Regions from separate parts of the Streptomyces sp. NPDC127177 genome, predicted to be linked through region 1. Evidence: predicted binding sites of a transcription regulator. Region 1 holds the regulator's gene; each other region holds the start of a gene.
The links. Region 1 encodes HrcA, which represses chaperone genes, less so after heat shock. Its sites were predicted from a motif close to TTNGCACTCNGNNNNNCNGAGTGCNAA; they were not measured.
Positions count from the first base shown of each region.

Region 2: a site for HrcA is predicted at 1,805-1,831, ahead of groES (co-chaperone GroES). Genes of this name have one in related genera too.
Region 3: a site for HrcA is predicted at 1,621-1,647, ahead of groL (chaperonin GroEL). Genes of this name have one in related genera too.

Region 1 covers NZ_JBHXUW010000034.1:48,767-52,040, forward strand. The annotation lists gene ACFVJX_RS21535 (nitronate monooxygenase) at 1-6, opposite strand, end outside; gene dnaJ (molecular chaperone DnaJ) at 121-1,257, opposite strand; gene hrcA (heat-inducible transcriptional repressor HrcA) at 1,258-2,274, opposite strand; gene ACFVJX_RS21550 (MBL fold metallo-hydrolase) at 2,461-3,183, shown strand; gene ACFVJX_RS21555 (DUF3097 domain-containing protein) at 3,209-3,274, shown strand, end outside.
Region 2 covers NZ_JBHXUW010000059.1:8,850-12,123, reverse strand. The annotation lists gene ACFVJX_RS29130 (methyltransferase domain-containing protein) at 1-299, opposite strand, end outside; gene ACFVJX_RS29125 (polysaccharide deacetylase family protein) at 415-1,401, shown strand; gene ACFVJX_RS29120 (hypothetical protein) at 1,398-1,784, shown strand; gene groES (co-chaperone GroES) at 1,938-2,246, shown strand; gene groL (chaperonin GroEL) at 2,350-3,274, shown strand, end outside.
Region 3 covers NZ_JBHXUW010000007.1:34,745-38,018, reverse strand. The annotation lists gene groL (chaperonin GroEL) at 1-1,458, opposite strand, end outside; gene ACFVJX_RS07170 (cold-shock protein) at 1,758-1,964, opposite strand; gene ACFVJX_RS07165 (MoaD/ThiS family protein) at 2,377-2,652, opposite strand; gene thrC (threonine synthase) at 2,697-3,274, opposite strand, start outside.

The sequences.
Region 1 (3,274 bases):
TGGCATGACGGCATCGTGTCATGCCCTTCCTGTCCCGTGATGCGCACCCCGTGGACACCTTTTGTCCGCAAAACCGTACGGGCCCGGAAATCCGGGCCCGTACGGTTTCGGTGCGTGTGCTCAGCGGCCGTTGAACGCGTCCTTGAGACGGGAGAACAGGCCCTGCTGACCGGGCTGGAACTGGCCGGTGGGCCGCTCCTCACCGCGCAGCTTGGCGAGCTCCCGCAGGAGGCGTTCCTGCTCCGGATCCATCTTCGTCGGGGTCATCACCTCGACGTGCACGATCAGGTCGCCGCGCCCGCCACCCCGCAGGTGGGTGATGCCGCGCCCGTGCAGCGGGACGGACTGACCGGACTGGGTGCCCGGCCTGATGTCCACCTCCTCCAGGCCGTCGAGCGTCTCCAGCGGCACCTTGGTGCCTATGGCCGCCGCCGTCATGGGGATGGTGACCGTGCAGTGCAGATCGTCGCCGCGGCGCTGGAACACCGCGTGCGGCAGCTCGTGGATCTCGACGTAGAGATCGCCGGCCGGGCCGCCGCCGGGGCCGACCTCGCCCTCGCCCGCGAGCTGGATGCGGGTGCCGTTGTCGACACCCGCGGGGATCTTCACCGTGAGGGTGCGCCGCGAGCGGATGCGGCCGTCGCCGGCGCACTCCGGGCAGGGGGTCGGCACGACCGTGCCGAATCCCTGGCACTGCGGGCAGGGCCGTGAGGTCATGACCTGGCCGAGGAACGACCGGGTGACCTGGGAGACCTCGCCGCGACCGCGGCACATGTCACAGGTCTGGGCGGAGGTGCCGGGTGCGGCACCCTCACCACTGCAGGTCGTACAGACGACGGCCGTGTCGACCTGGATGTCCTTGGTCGTGCCGAAGGCCGCCTCGGAGAGGTCGATCTCCAGCCTGATCATGGCGTCCTGGCCGCGCCGGGTGCGCGAACGGGGCCCGCGCTGCGAAGCCGTGCCGAAGAACGCGTCCATGATGTCGGAGAAGTTGCCGAAGCCACCCTGTCCGAATCCGCCGGCGCCACCTCCGCCGGAGGCGGACAGCGGGTCGCCGCCGAGGTCGTAGACCTGTTTCTTCTGAGCGTCCGACAACACCTCGTAAGCGGCGTTGATCTCCTTGAACCGCTCCTGGGTCTTCGGATCGGGGTTCACATCCGGGTGCAGCTCGCGAGCGAGCCGCCGGAAGGCCTTCTTGATCTCGTCCTGTGAAGCGTCGCGGCGCACGCCTAGTACGGCGTAGTAGTCCGTGGCCACTTACGACTCCGCCAGGATCTGTCCGACGTAACGTGCCACTGCGCGTACCGCTCCCATCGTTCCGGGGTAGTCCATGCGGGTCGGTCCGACCACGCCGAGTTTGGCGACTGCCTCGTCGCCCGAACCGTAGCCGACCGCGACGACGGACGTGGAGTTGAGTCCCTCGTGGGCGTTCTCGTGCCCGATTCGTACGGTCATGCCCGAGTCCTTGGCCTCGCCGAGCAGCTTCAACAGCACGACCTGCTCCTCCAATGCCTCCAGCACCGGCCGGATCATCACGGGGAAGTCGTGCCCGAAGCGGGTGAGGTTGGAGGTGCCGCCGATCATCAGCCGCTCCTCCGTCTCCTCGACGAGGGTTTCGAGCAGGATCGAGAGCACCGTGGACACGGTCGCCCGGTCCTCGCTCTCGAAGGATTCCGGCAGGTCCTGCACCAGCTGCGGGACGTCCGCGAAACGGCGTCCCACCACCCGGCTGTTGAGCCGGGCCCGCAGATCGGCGAGAGAGGTCTCGCCGAACGGCGTCTGGCAGTCGACCAGCCGCTGTTCGACCCGGCCGGTGTCCGTGATCAGCACGAGCATCAGCCGGGCGGGGGCCAGGAGGAGCAGTTCCACGTGCCGCACCGTCGAGCGGGTCAGCGAGGGGTACTGCACGACGGCGACCTGCCGGGTCAGCTGCGCGAGCAGCCGTACGGTACGTCCCACGACATCGTCGAGGTCGACCGCGCCGTCGAGGAAATTCTGGATGGCGCGGCGCTCCGGCGACGACAGGGGCTTGACGCCCGCGAGCCGGTCGACGAAGAGCCGGTAGCCCTTGTCCGTCGGGATGCGTCCCGCGCTGGTGTGGGGCTGGGCGATGAAGCCCTCGTCCTCCAGCACCGCCATGTCGTTGCGGACGGTGGCCGGGGAGACCCCCAGCTGGTGCCGTTCCGTGAGCGCCTTGGAGCCGACGGGCTCCTCGGTGCCGACGTAGTCCTGGACGATGGCGCGCAGCACTTCGAGTCTGCGTTCGCTGAGCATCGCGCACACCTCCAGCTGTCTGCCTCGGTCGTTCTCGGGTCGTTCAGGGGACGTTTCCTGGCACTCTGTCCGTACGAGTGCCAGCAATCCCCCGGTCAGTGTACGGCGACGGGGTGGTCCCCTAGCAAGGGCGACCGGCCACGCTACCGCGAGACTGCGCAGGTCGTTGCCCGATAGCGTCGCCGTATGGACGCCACTTGGGAAGAGTTCGGCTGGGAGCGGTTGGGTGACGGGGTGGGCAGGCGACGGCTGCCCGGCTGGGACGCGACGGTCGCACTGGTGGTCGGAGCGGACGGAGCCCTTCTCTGCGACACCGGCTCGACCCTCCGGGAGGGCGCGGAACTGCATGGCCAGATCCGGCGGATGACCGGTCGGAGGGTGACACATATCGCACTGAGCCATCCGCACTTCGACCATGTACTGGGCACGGCCGTCTTCGCCGGGGCCCAGGTCTACGGGGCGGCCGGTCTGACGGATCTGCTGCGCACCGGGACGGACGGCCTCCACCGCTCGGCGGTGTCGCACGGGGTGCCGGAACGGGAGGCGGCCGAGGCGGTGGACGTGCTGGTGGCCCCGCACCACCAGGTGTACGGGGAATGGACGCTCGATCTGGGCGGCGGCCGGCAGGTGCTGCTGGCCGACGTGGGCCCCGGACACACCGGCCACGATCTGGCGGTGCTGGTGCCGGGTTCGCCCGCCATCGTGTTCTGCGGCGATCTGGTCGAGGAGTCGGGCGAACCGCAGGCCGGCCCGGACGCGGTCACCTCGCGCTGGCCGGCCGCGCTGGACCGGCTGCTGGCGCTGGGCGGCGAGGACGCACGGTACGTCCCCGGGCACGGAGCGGTGGTGGACGCGGCGTTCGTCCGGGCGCAGCGCGACGCATTGGCCATCCGCTTCGGCGTGTCGTGAGCCCGCCGCGTCCTATCGTCATCCGATGCGCAGCTATCAGCCGGACCTGACCCCACCGTGGAAGAGGTCCGCCCCCGCCCCCGAGGTGCCC
Region 2 (3,274 bases), on a different contig from region 1:
ACCGAGGTACGGGTCGCCTGCTCCACCCCGTTCGGTGTGAAGAACATCCGGTGCGCGTCCTGCGCCCCGAACTTCGCCACCGCCCGCTGCCTGAGCCGGGCCTGCCCGAGCGCCGCCGAGACGAGGGCGGCCGGGTGACTGCGGCGCAGCCGGGTGGCGGTGGCGAGTTCCGTGGCCGGGTCGTACGACCGCAGCCCGGCCAGCAGCTCGGCACCCTCCGGGGTGCGCAGGGCCAGGAAGCCGGCGGGGTCGGGGGCGCCGGACGTACCGGTCGGGGCTTGAGCGTTCACCCGACCCATTGTGAGCCAGCCGGGGGACCGTGCGGGTCCGGTGGCGGTGTCGGGCCGGGAGCCCGATCCCGGACTGGCAGGATGCGGCGCCATGCAGCTTGTACGACAAAAGGAAGAATTCATCATGAAGAGGCGCAGACCCGGACAGGCGGAGCAGGGGCAGGGCGGGACGGGGCGCGGCCGGGGATACCTGCGCCGGCGCCCCGGTTACGCGGTCCTGGCCGCGCTCCTGGTCGCGGCCGTCGGCTCCGGCTGTGCGGCCGGGACCGACAGCCGTACCGACGTGGGAGCCGGACAGGGGGCCAAGGCGCTCGCCGGTCAGGCCGGCCCGGCCGGGAACGCGGGCGCCGCCGGCACCCGTGCCGCCCAGGCCGAGAAGGCGCGGCTCGCCCAGGCGGCACGCGCGGTCGCCGCCAAGAAGTGGGGTCTGTCCAGCACGCCGCTGGCCGCACCCGTGCCGCCCGCCGTGAAGCCGCACATCACCACCCGCAAGGGCTTCGAGGTCGAGGGCGGTGACGATTCGCTGCCGCCGGTCTTCACCACCGTCCCGACCAAGGAGAAGATCGTCTTCCTGACGATGGACGACGGGGACGACAAGGACCCCGAGCTGCTGCGGATGATGTCGGACCTCAACATCCCGTACAGCGCCTTCCTCAGCGACTACCTGGTGCGCGACGACTACGGGTACTTCAAGGACGCGCAGTCCCGCGGGGTCACCCTCAACAACCACACGCTCAACCACCGCTACATGCCGGGTCTCTCCCACGACGAGCAGAAGGCGGAGATCTGCGACCAGCAGGACATCATCGAGAAGCAGTACGGCGAGCGCCCCCGGCTCTTCCGCCCGCCGTACGGCAACTACAACGGTGACACCCTCAGGATCGCCAAGTCGTGCGGCATCACCGCCGTACCCCTGTGGTCGGAGGAGGCGTTCCCCGACCACATGGAGTGGCGGGAGGAGGACCAGGACCTGCACCCCGGCGACATCATCCTCACGCACTTCCGGGGCAAGAAGGAATGGAAGGGCAGCATGCCCGACCTGATCCGGTCCGTCATGAAGGTCATCACGGACAAGGGATACGCCGTGGCCCGGCTGGAGGACTACGTATGAGAGGGGCGCACCGGCTGCTGGCCGGGGTGCTGGCCGCCGGTGCGCTCCTGACCGCCACCGGCTGCGCGCAGTCGGTGGACCCGATCGAACGGCTGGGCCGCAAGGCGGCCCAGCGGGTGAACCGCCCGCCGAGTGCGCCGTCCCCGCGCACCGCGGCGGTGCGCGGGGGCCACGGGGCGCCGGGGGCGAAGGTCGTCGTGTCCTGCGGCCGTTCACCCGGGTCCGGGTACCCCCGGCAGTCCGCCGATGACGTCCGGAACGGTCCGGACGAACGGATCGTTCTCCTTGAGGACGGCTCGTTCCGGGCCGGTCGGACGCTTCACACGGTGCGGCGGCAACGCCACGAGGGGCGTGAATTGGCACTCCGCTTGACCGAGTGCTAATCGCGGTCATAGTCTCAGTGCTGGCACTCCCCACTGGAGAGTGCCAGCAGTACTGATGCGACCGGCAGGTCCGGCACCCGCGACGACGGGCCCACCTGGTCGCTACCCAAAGACTGTTAACCCCGTGAGATCTCCGAAGGGGGAGACCGGATCGTGTCGACCGCCAGCTCCAAGGTTGCGATCAAGCCGCTCGAGGACCGCATTGTGGTCCAGCCGCTCGACGCCGAGCAGACCACGGCCTCCGGCCTGGTCATTCCGGACACTGCCAAGGAGAAGCCCCAGGAGGGCGTCGTCCTGGCCGTGGGCCCGGGCCGCTTCGAGAACGGCGAGCGCCTTCCGCTCGACGTCAAGACCGGCGATGTCGTGCTGTACAGCAAGTACGGCGGCACCGAGGTGAAGTACAACGGCGAGGAGTACCTCGTTCTCTCGGCTCGCGACGTGCTCGCGATCATCGAGAAGTAATTCACCCAACGCTTGCTTCTGTTCTGCGCCCCTGGCCCCCTGCGAAATAACTAGCCGGGCGGCGAGGGGCGCAGTTCTTGTTTTGAGAGGACAGTTCAGCTCCATGGCGAAGATCCTGAAGTTCGACGAGGACGCCCGTCGCGCCCTCGAGCGCGGCGTCAACAAGCTTGCCGACACGGTGAAGGTGACGATCGGTCCCAAGGGCCGCAACGTCGTCATCGACAAGAAGTTCGGTGCGCCCACCATCACCAACGACGGTGTCACCATCGCGCGCGAGGTCGAGCTGGACGACCCGTACGAGAACCTCGGTGCGCAGCTGGTGAAGGAGGTGGCGACCAAGACCAACGACGTGGCGGGTGACGGTACGACCACCGCCACCGTTCTCGCCCAGGCACTCGTCCGCGAGGGCCTGCGCAACGTGGCCGCGGGTGCGTCCCCGGCCGCCCTGAAGAAGGGCATCGACGCCGCGGTCAAGGCCGTGTCCGAGGAGCTCCTCGCGACGGCCCGCCCGATCGACGACAAGTCCGACATCGCCGCCGTGGCCGCGCTCTCCGCGCAGGACAGCCAGGTCGGCGACCTCATCGCGGACGCGATGGACAAGGTCGGCAAGGACGGTGTCATCACCGTCGAGGAGTCCAACACCTTCGGTCTGGACCTCGAGTTCACCGAGGGCATGGCCTTCGACAAGGGTTACCTGTCCCCGTACATGGTGACCGACCAGGAGCGTATGGAGGCCGTCCTCGACGACCCGTACATCCTGATCCACCAGGGCAAGATCGGCTCGATCCAGGAGCTGCTGCCGCTCCTGGAGAAGGTCATCCAGGCCGGTGCCTCCAAGCCGCTGCTGATCATCGCCGAGGACGTCGAGGGCGAGGCCCTGTCGACCCTGGTCGTCAACAAGATCCGTGGCACCTTCAACGCCGTCGCGGTGAAGGCCCCCGGCTTCGGTGACCGCCGCAAGGCCATGCTCGGCGACATCGCCACCCTCACCGGTGCGACCGTCATCGCCGAGGAGGTCGGCCTCAAGC
Region 3 (3,274 bases), on a different contig from region 1:
GATCATGTCGACGTACTCGCCGGTCGCGGCGTTGAGGCCGTGACCGATCGGCAGGTTGCGCACCTTCTCCGTGACGACGCCACCCTCGAGACCACCGTTGACGGCGATCTGCTTGAGCGGGGCCTCCAGCGCCAGCTTGACGGCGTTGGCGCCGGTCGCCTCGTCACCCGAGAGCTCGAGCTTCTCGAAGACGGCCGAGGCCTGGAGCAGAGCCACGCCACCACCGGCGACGATGCCCTCCTCGACGGCGGCCTTGGCGTTGCGCACCGCGTCCTCGATGCGGTGCTTGCGCTCCTTGAGCTCGACCTCGGTCGCGGCACCGGCCTTGATGACGGCCACGCCGCCGGCCAGCTTCGCGAGGCGCTCCTGGAGCTTCTCGCGGTCGTAGTCCGAGTCGGAGTTCTCGATCTCGGCACGGATCTGGTTGACGCGACCCTGAACCTGGTCGCTGTCACCGGCGCCGTCGACGATCGTCGTCTCGTCCTTGGTGATGACGACCTTGCGGGCGCGGCCGAGCAGGTCGAGACCGGCGTTCTCCAGCTTGAGGCCGACCTCCTCGGAGATGACGGTGCCACCGGTGAGGATGGCGATGTCGCCGAGCATGGCCTTGCGGCGGTCACCGAAGCCGGGCGCCTTGACGGCGACGGACTTGAAGGTGCCACGGATCTTGTTGACGACCAGGGTCGACAGGGCCTCGCCCTCGACGTCCTCGGCGATGATCAGCAGCGGCTTGCCGGACTGCATGACCTTCTCGAGCAGCGGAAGGAGGTCCTTCACGTTGCTGATCTTCGAGTTCACGATCAGGATGTACGGGTCGTCGAGGGACGACTCCATGCGCTCCATGTCCGTGGCGAAGTACGCCGAGATGTAGCCCTTGTCGAAGCGCATACCCTCGGTGAGCTCCAGCTCCAGACCGAAGGTCTGGGACTCCTCGACGGTGATGACGCCTTCCTTGCCGACCTTGTCCATGGCCTCGGCGATGAGCTCGCCGATCTGGGTGTCGGCGGCGGAGATGGAGGCCGTCGAAGCGATCTGCTCCTTGGTCTCCACGTCCTTGGCCTGCTCCAGGAGGGCGGCGGAGACGGCCTCGACGGCCTTCTCGATGCCCCGCTTGAGAGCCATCGGGTTCGCACCCGCGGCCACGTTGCGCAGGCCCTCGCGGACGAGCGCCTGAGCGAGAACGGTGGCGGTGGTCGTACCGTCGCCGGCGACGTCGTCCGTCTTCTTGGCGACCTCCTTGACCAGCTCCGCACCGATCTTCTCGTACGGGTCCTCCAGCTCGATCTCCTTGGCGATGGAAACACCATCGTTGGTGATCGTGGGGGCGCCCCACTTCTTCTCAAGGACGACGTTGCGGCCCTTGGGGCCGAGGGTGACCTTGACGGCGTCGGCGAGCTGGTTCATGCCGCGCTCAAGACCGCGCCGGGCCTCCTCGTCGAACGCGATGATCTTGGCCATATGAAGTGGTCCTCCCGGACAGGGGTGGATTTCTCCGGACCGAGTGGCGCCCGCGACGGACGGCCTGCCGCCCGCCGGTTCCTTGCCCCGACGGACCTGCGGGCCTCACCGGCCCGGTCCAAGTTTCTGTCACTCTCACCTGGAGAGTGCTAACGCCAATGATTAGCACTCGACCCCCTTGAGTGCAAGCGCCGAAGGCACGTCGGGCAGGGGCGCACAGACGCACGTGAGGCCCGTACCCCGGTGGGAGGTACGGGCCTCACGTGCGTGAGTAGTGTCGTTGGCCGACCGCGCCGAGCTCAGCCGACGGCGAGCTTGACCATGTCCGCCTGCGGCCCCTTCTGGCCCTGCGAGATTTCGAATTCAACTCGCTGACCCTCTTCGAGGGTGCGGTATCCGTCCATCTGGATCGCGCTGTAGTGGACGAAAACATCCGCACCACCGTCGACCGCGATGAAGCCGTACCCCTTCTCCGCGTTGAACCACTTGACGGTGCCCTGAGCCATGCCTAACTCCCCTATTACTGGCCCTTGCACAGGACCGCACTTCGCGGGCCCTGGGTCAGAACTCACCCTCCGACAGGCGAGGGTGCGTGCGCCGGAACGCGTCGACCGCGGCCGAATGTATCTGCCCAACTGCCCTCTGCAACAGGTCAATCGGACGAGAATTCCAGGCAGCACGGAGCGCCCGAATATGAGGAATTCGTGAGGATCCTGGGCAAGTCGGGCCAGGCAAAGGCGACTTATGGCGCAAGAGGATCAGGTACTTTGGCTGCATCTTGTCGTGGCCAGGCGCATTCTCATATGCGGTTGGCACGGGCAGCGGAGGGGACTTCCCACACTCTACCGCGCTCAACCATGCAGAATTGCCCCCTCCGCTTGTGAAGCGGAGGGGGCAATCACGGTGACGCGGATGCGGTCAGCCGCCCGCGACGGCCGGGATGATCGAGATGCCGGCGCCGTCCGGGGTGACCGCTTCCAGGCCGCCCTCGAAGCGCACGTCGTCGTCGTTGACGTACACGTTCACGAAGCGGCGCAGCTTGCCCTGGTCGTCCAGGACGCGGGCGGCGATCCCCGGGTGGTCCTTCTCCAGGGACTCGATGACCTGGGAGAGGGTCGCGCCCTCGGCCGGGACCTCGGCCTGGCCTCCCGTGTAGGTGCGGAGGATGGTGGGGATACGGACCTTGACGCTCATGGTGGGTGCCCTTCCTGGAGTCTCGGGTGGGTCGGCTCGGTGGGTCAGCTGGTGCCGAGGCCGGCGGCGCGGAAGGCGTCCAGGCTCGGACGGATCGTCGCCGTCGCCTGCGAGGTGGCGGCCACCGCGTCCAGCGTCTTGAGGCCGTCACCGGTGTTCAGGACGACGGTGGTGAGCGACGGGTCCAGCAGACCGGCCTCGATCAGCTTCTTCGTCACACCGACCGTCACCCCGCCCGCGGTCTCGGCGAAGATGCCCTCGGTGCGCGCCAGCAGCTTGATCGCGTCGACGACCTGCTCGTCGTTGACGTCCTCGACGGCGCCACCGGTGCGGCGGGCGATGTCCAGCACGTACGGGCCGTCGGCCGGGTTGCCGATCGCCAGGGACTTGGCGATGGTGTCCGGCTTCTGCGGGCGCACGACGTCGTGGCCGGCCTTGAAGGCGGTGGAGACCGGCGAGCAGCCCTCGGCCTGGGCGCCGAAGATCCGGTACGGCTTGTCCTCGACCAGGCCGAGCTTGATCAGCTCCTGGAGGCCCTTGTCGATCTTCGTGAGCTGCGAGCCGGACGCGATCGGGATGACGATCTGGTCGGGCAGCCGCCAGCCGAGCTGCTCGCAGATCT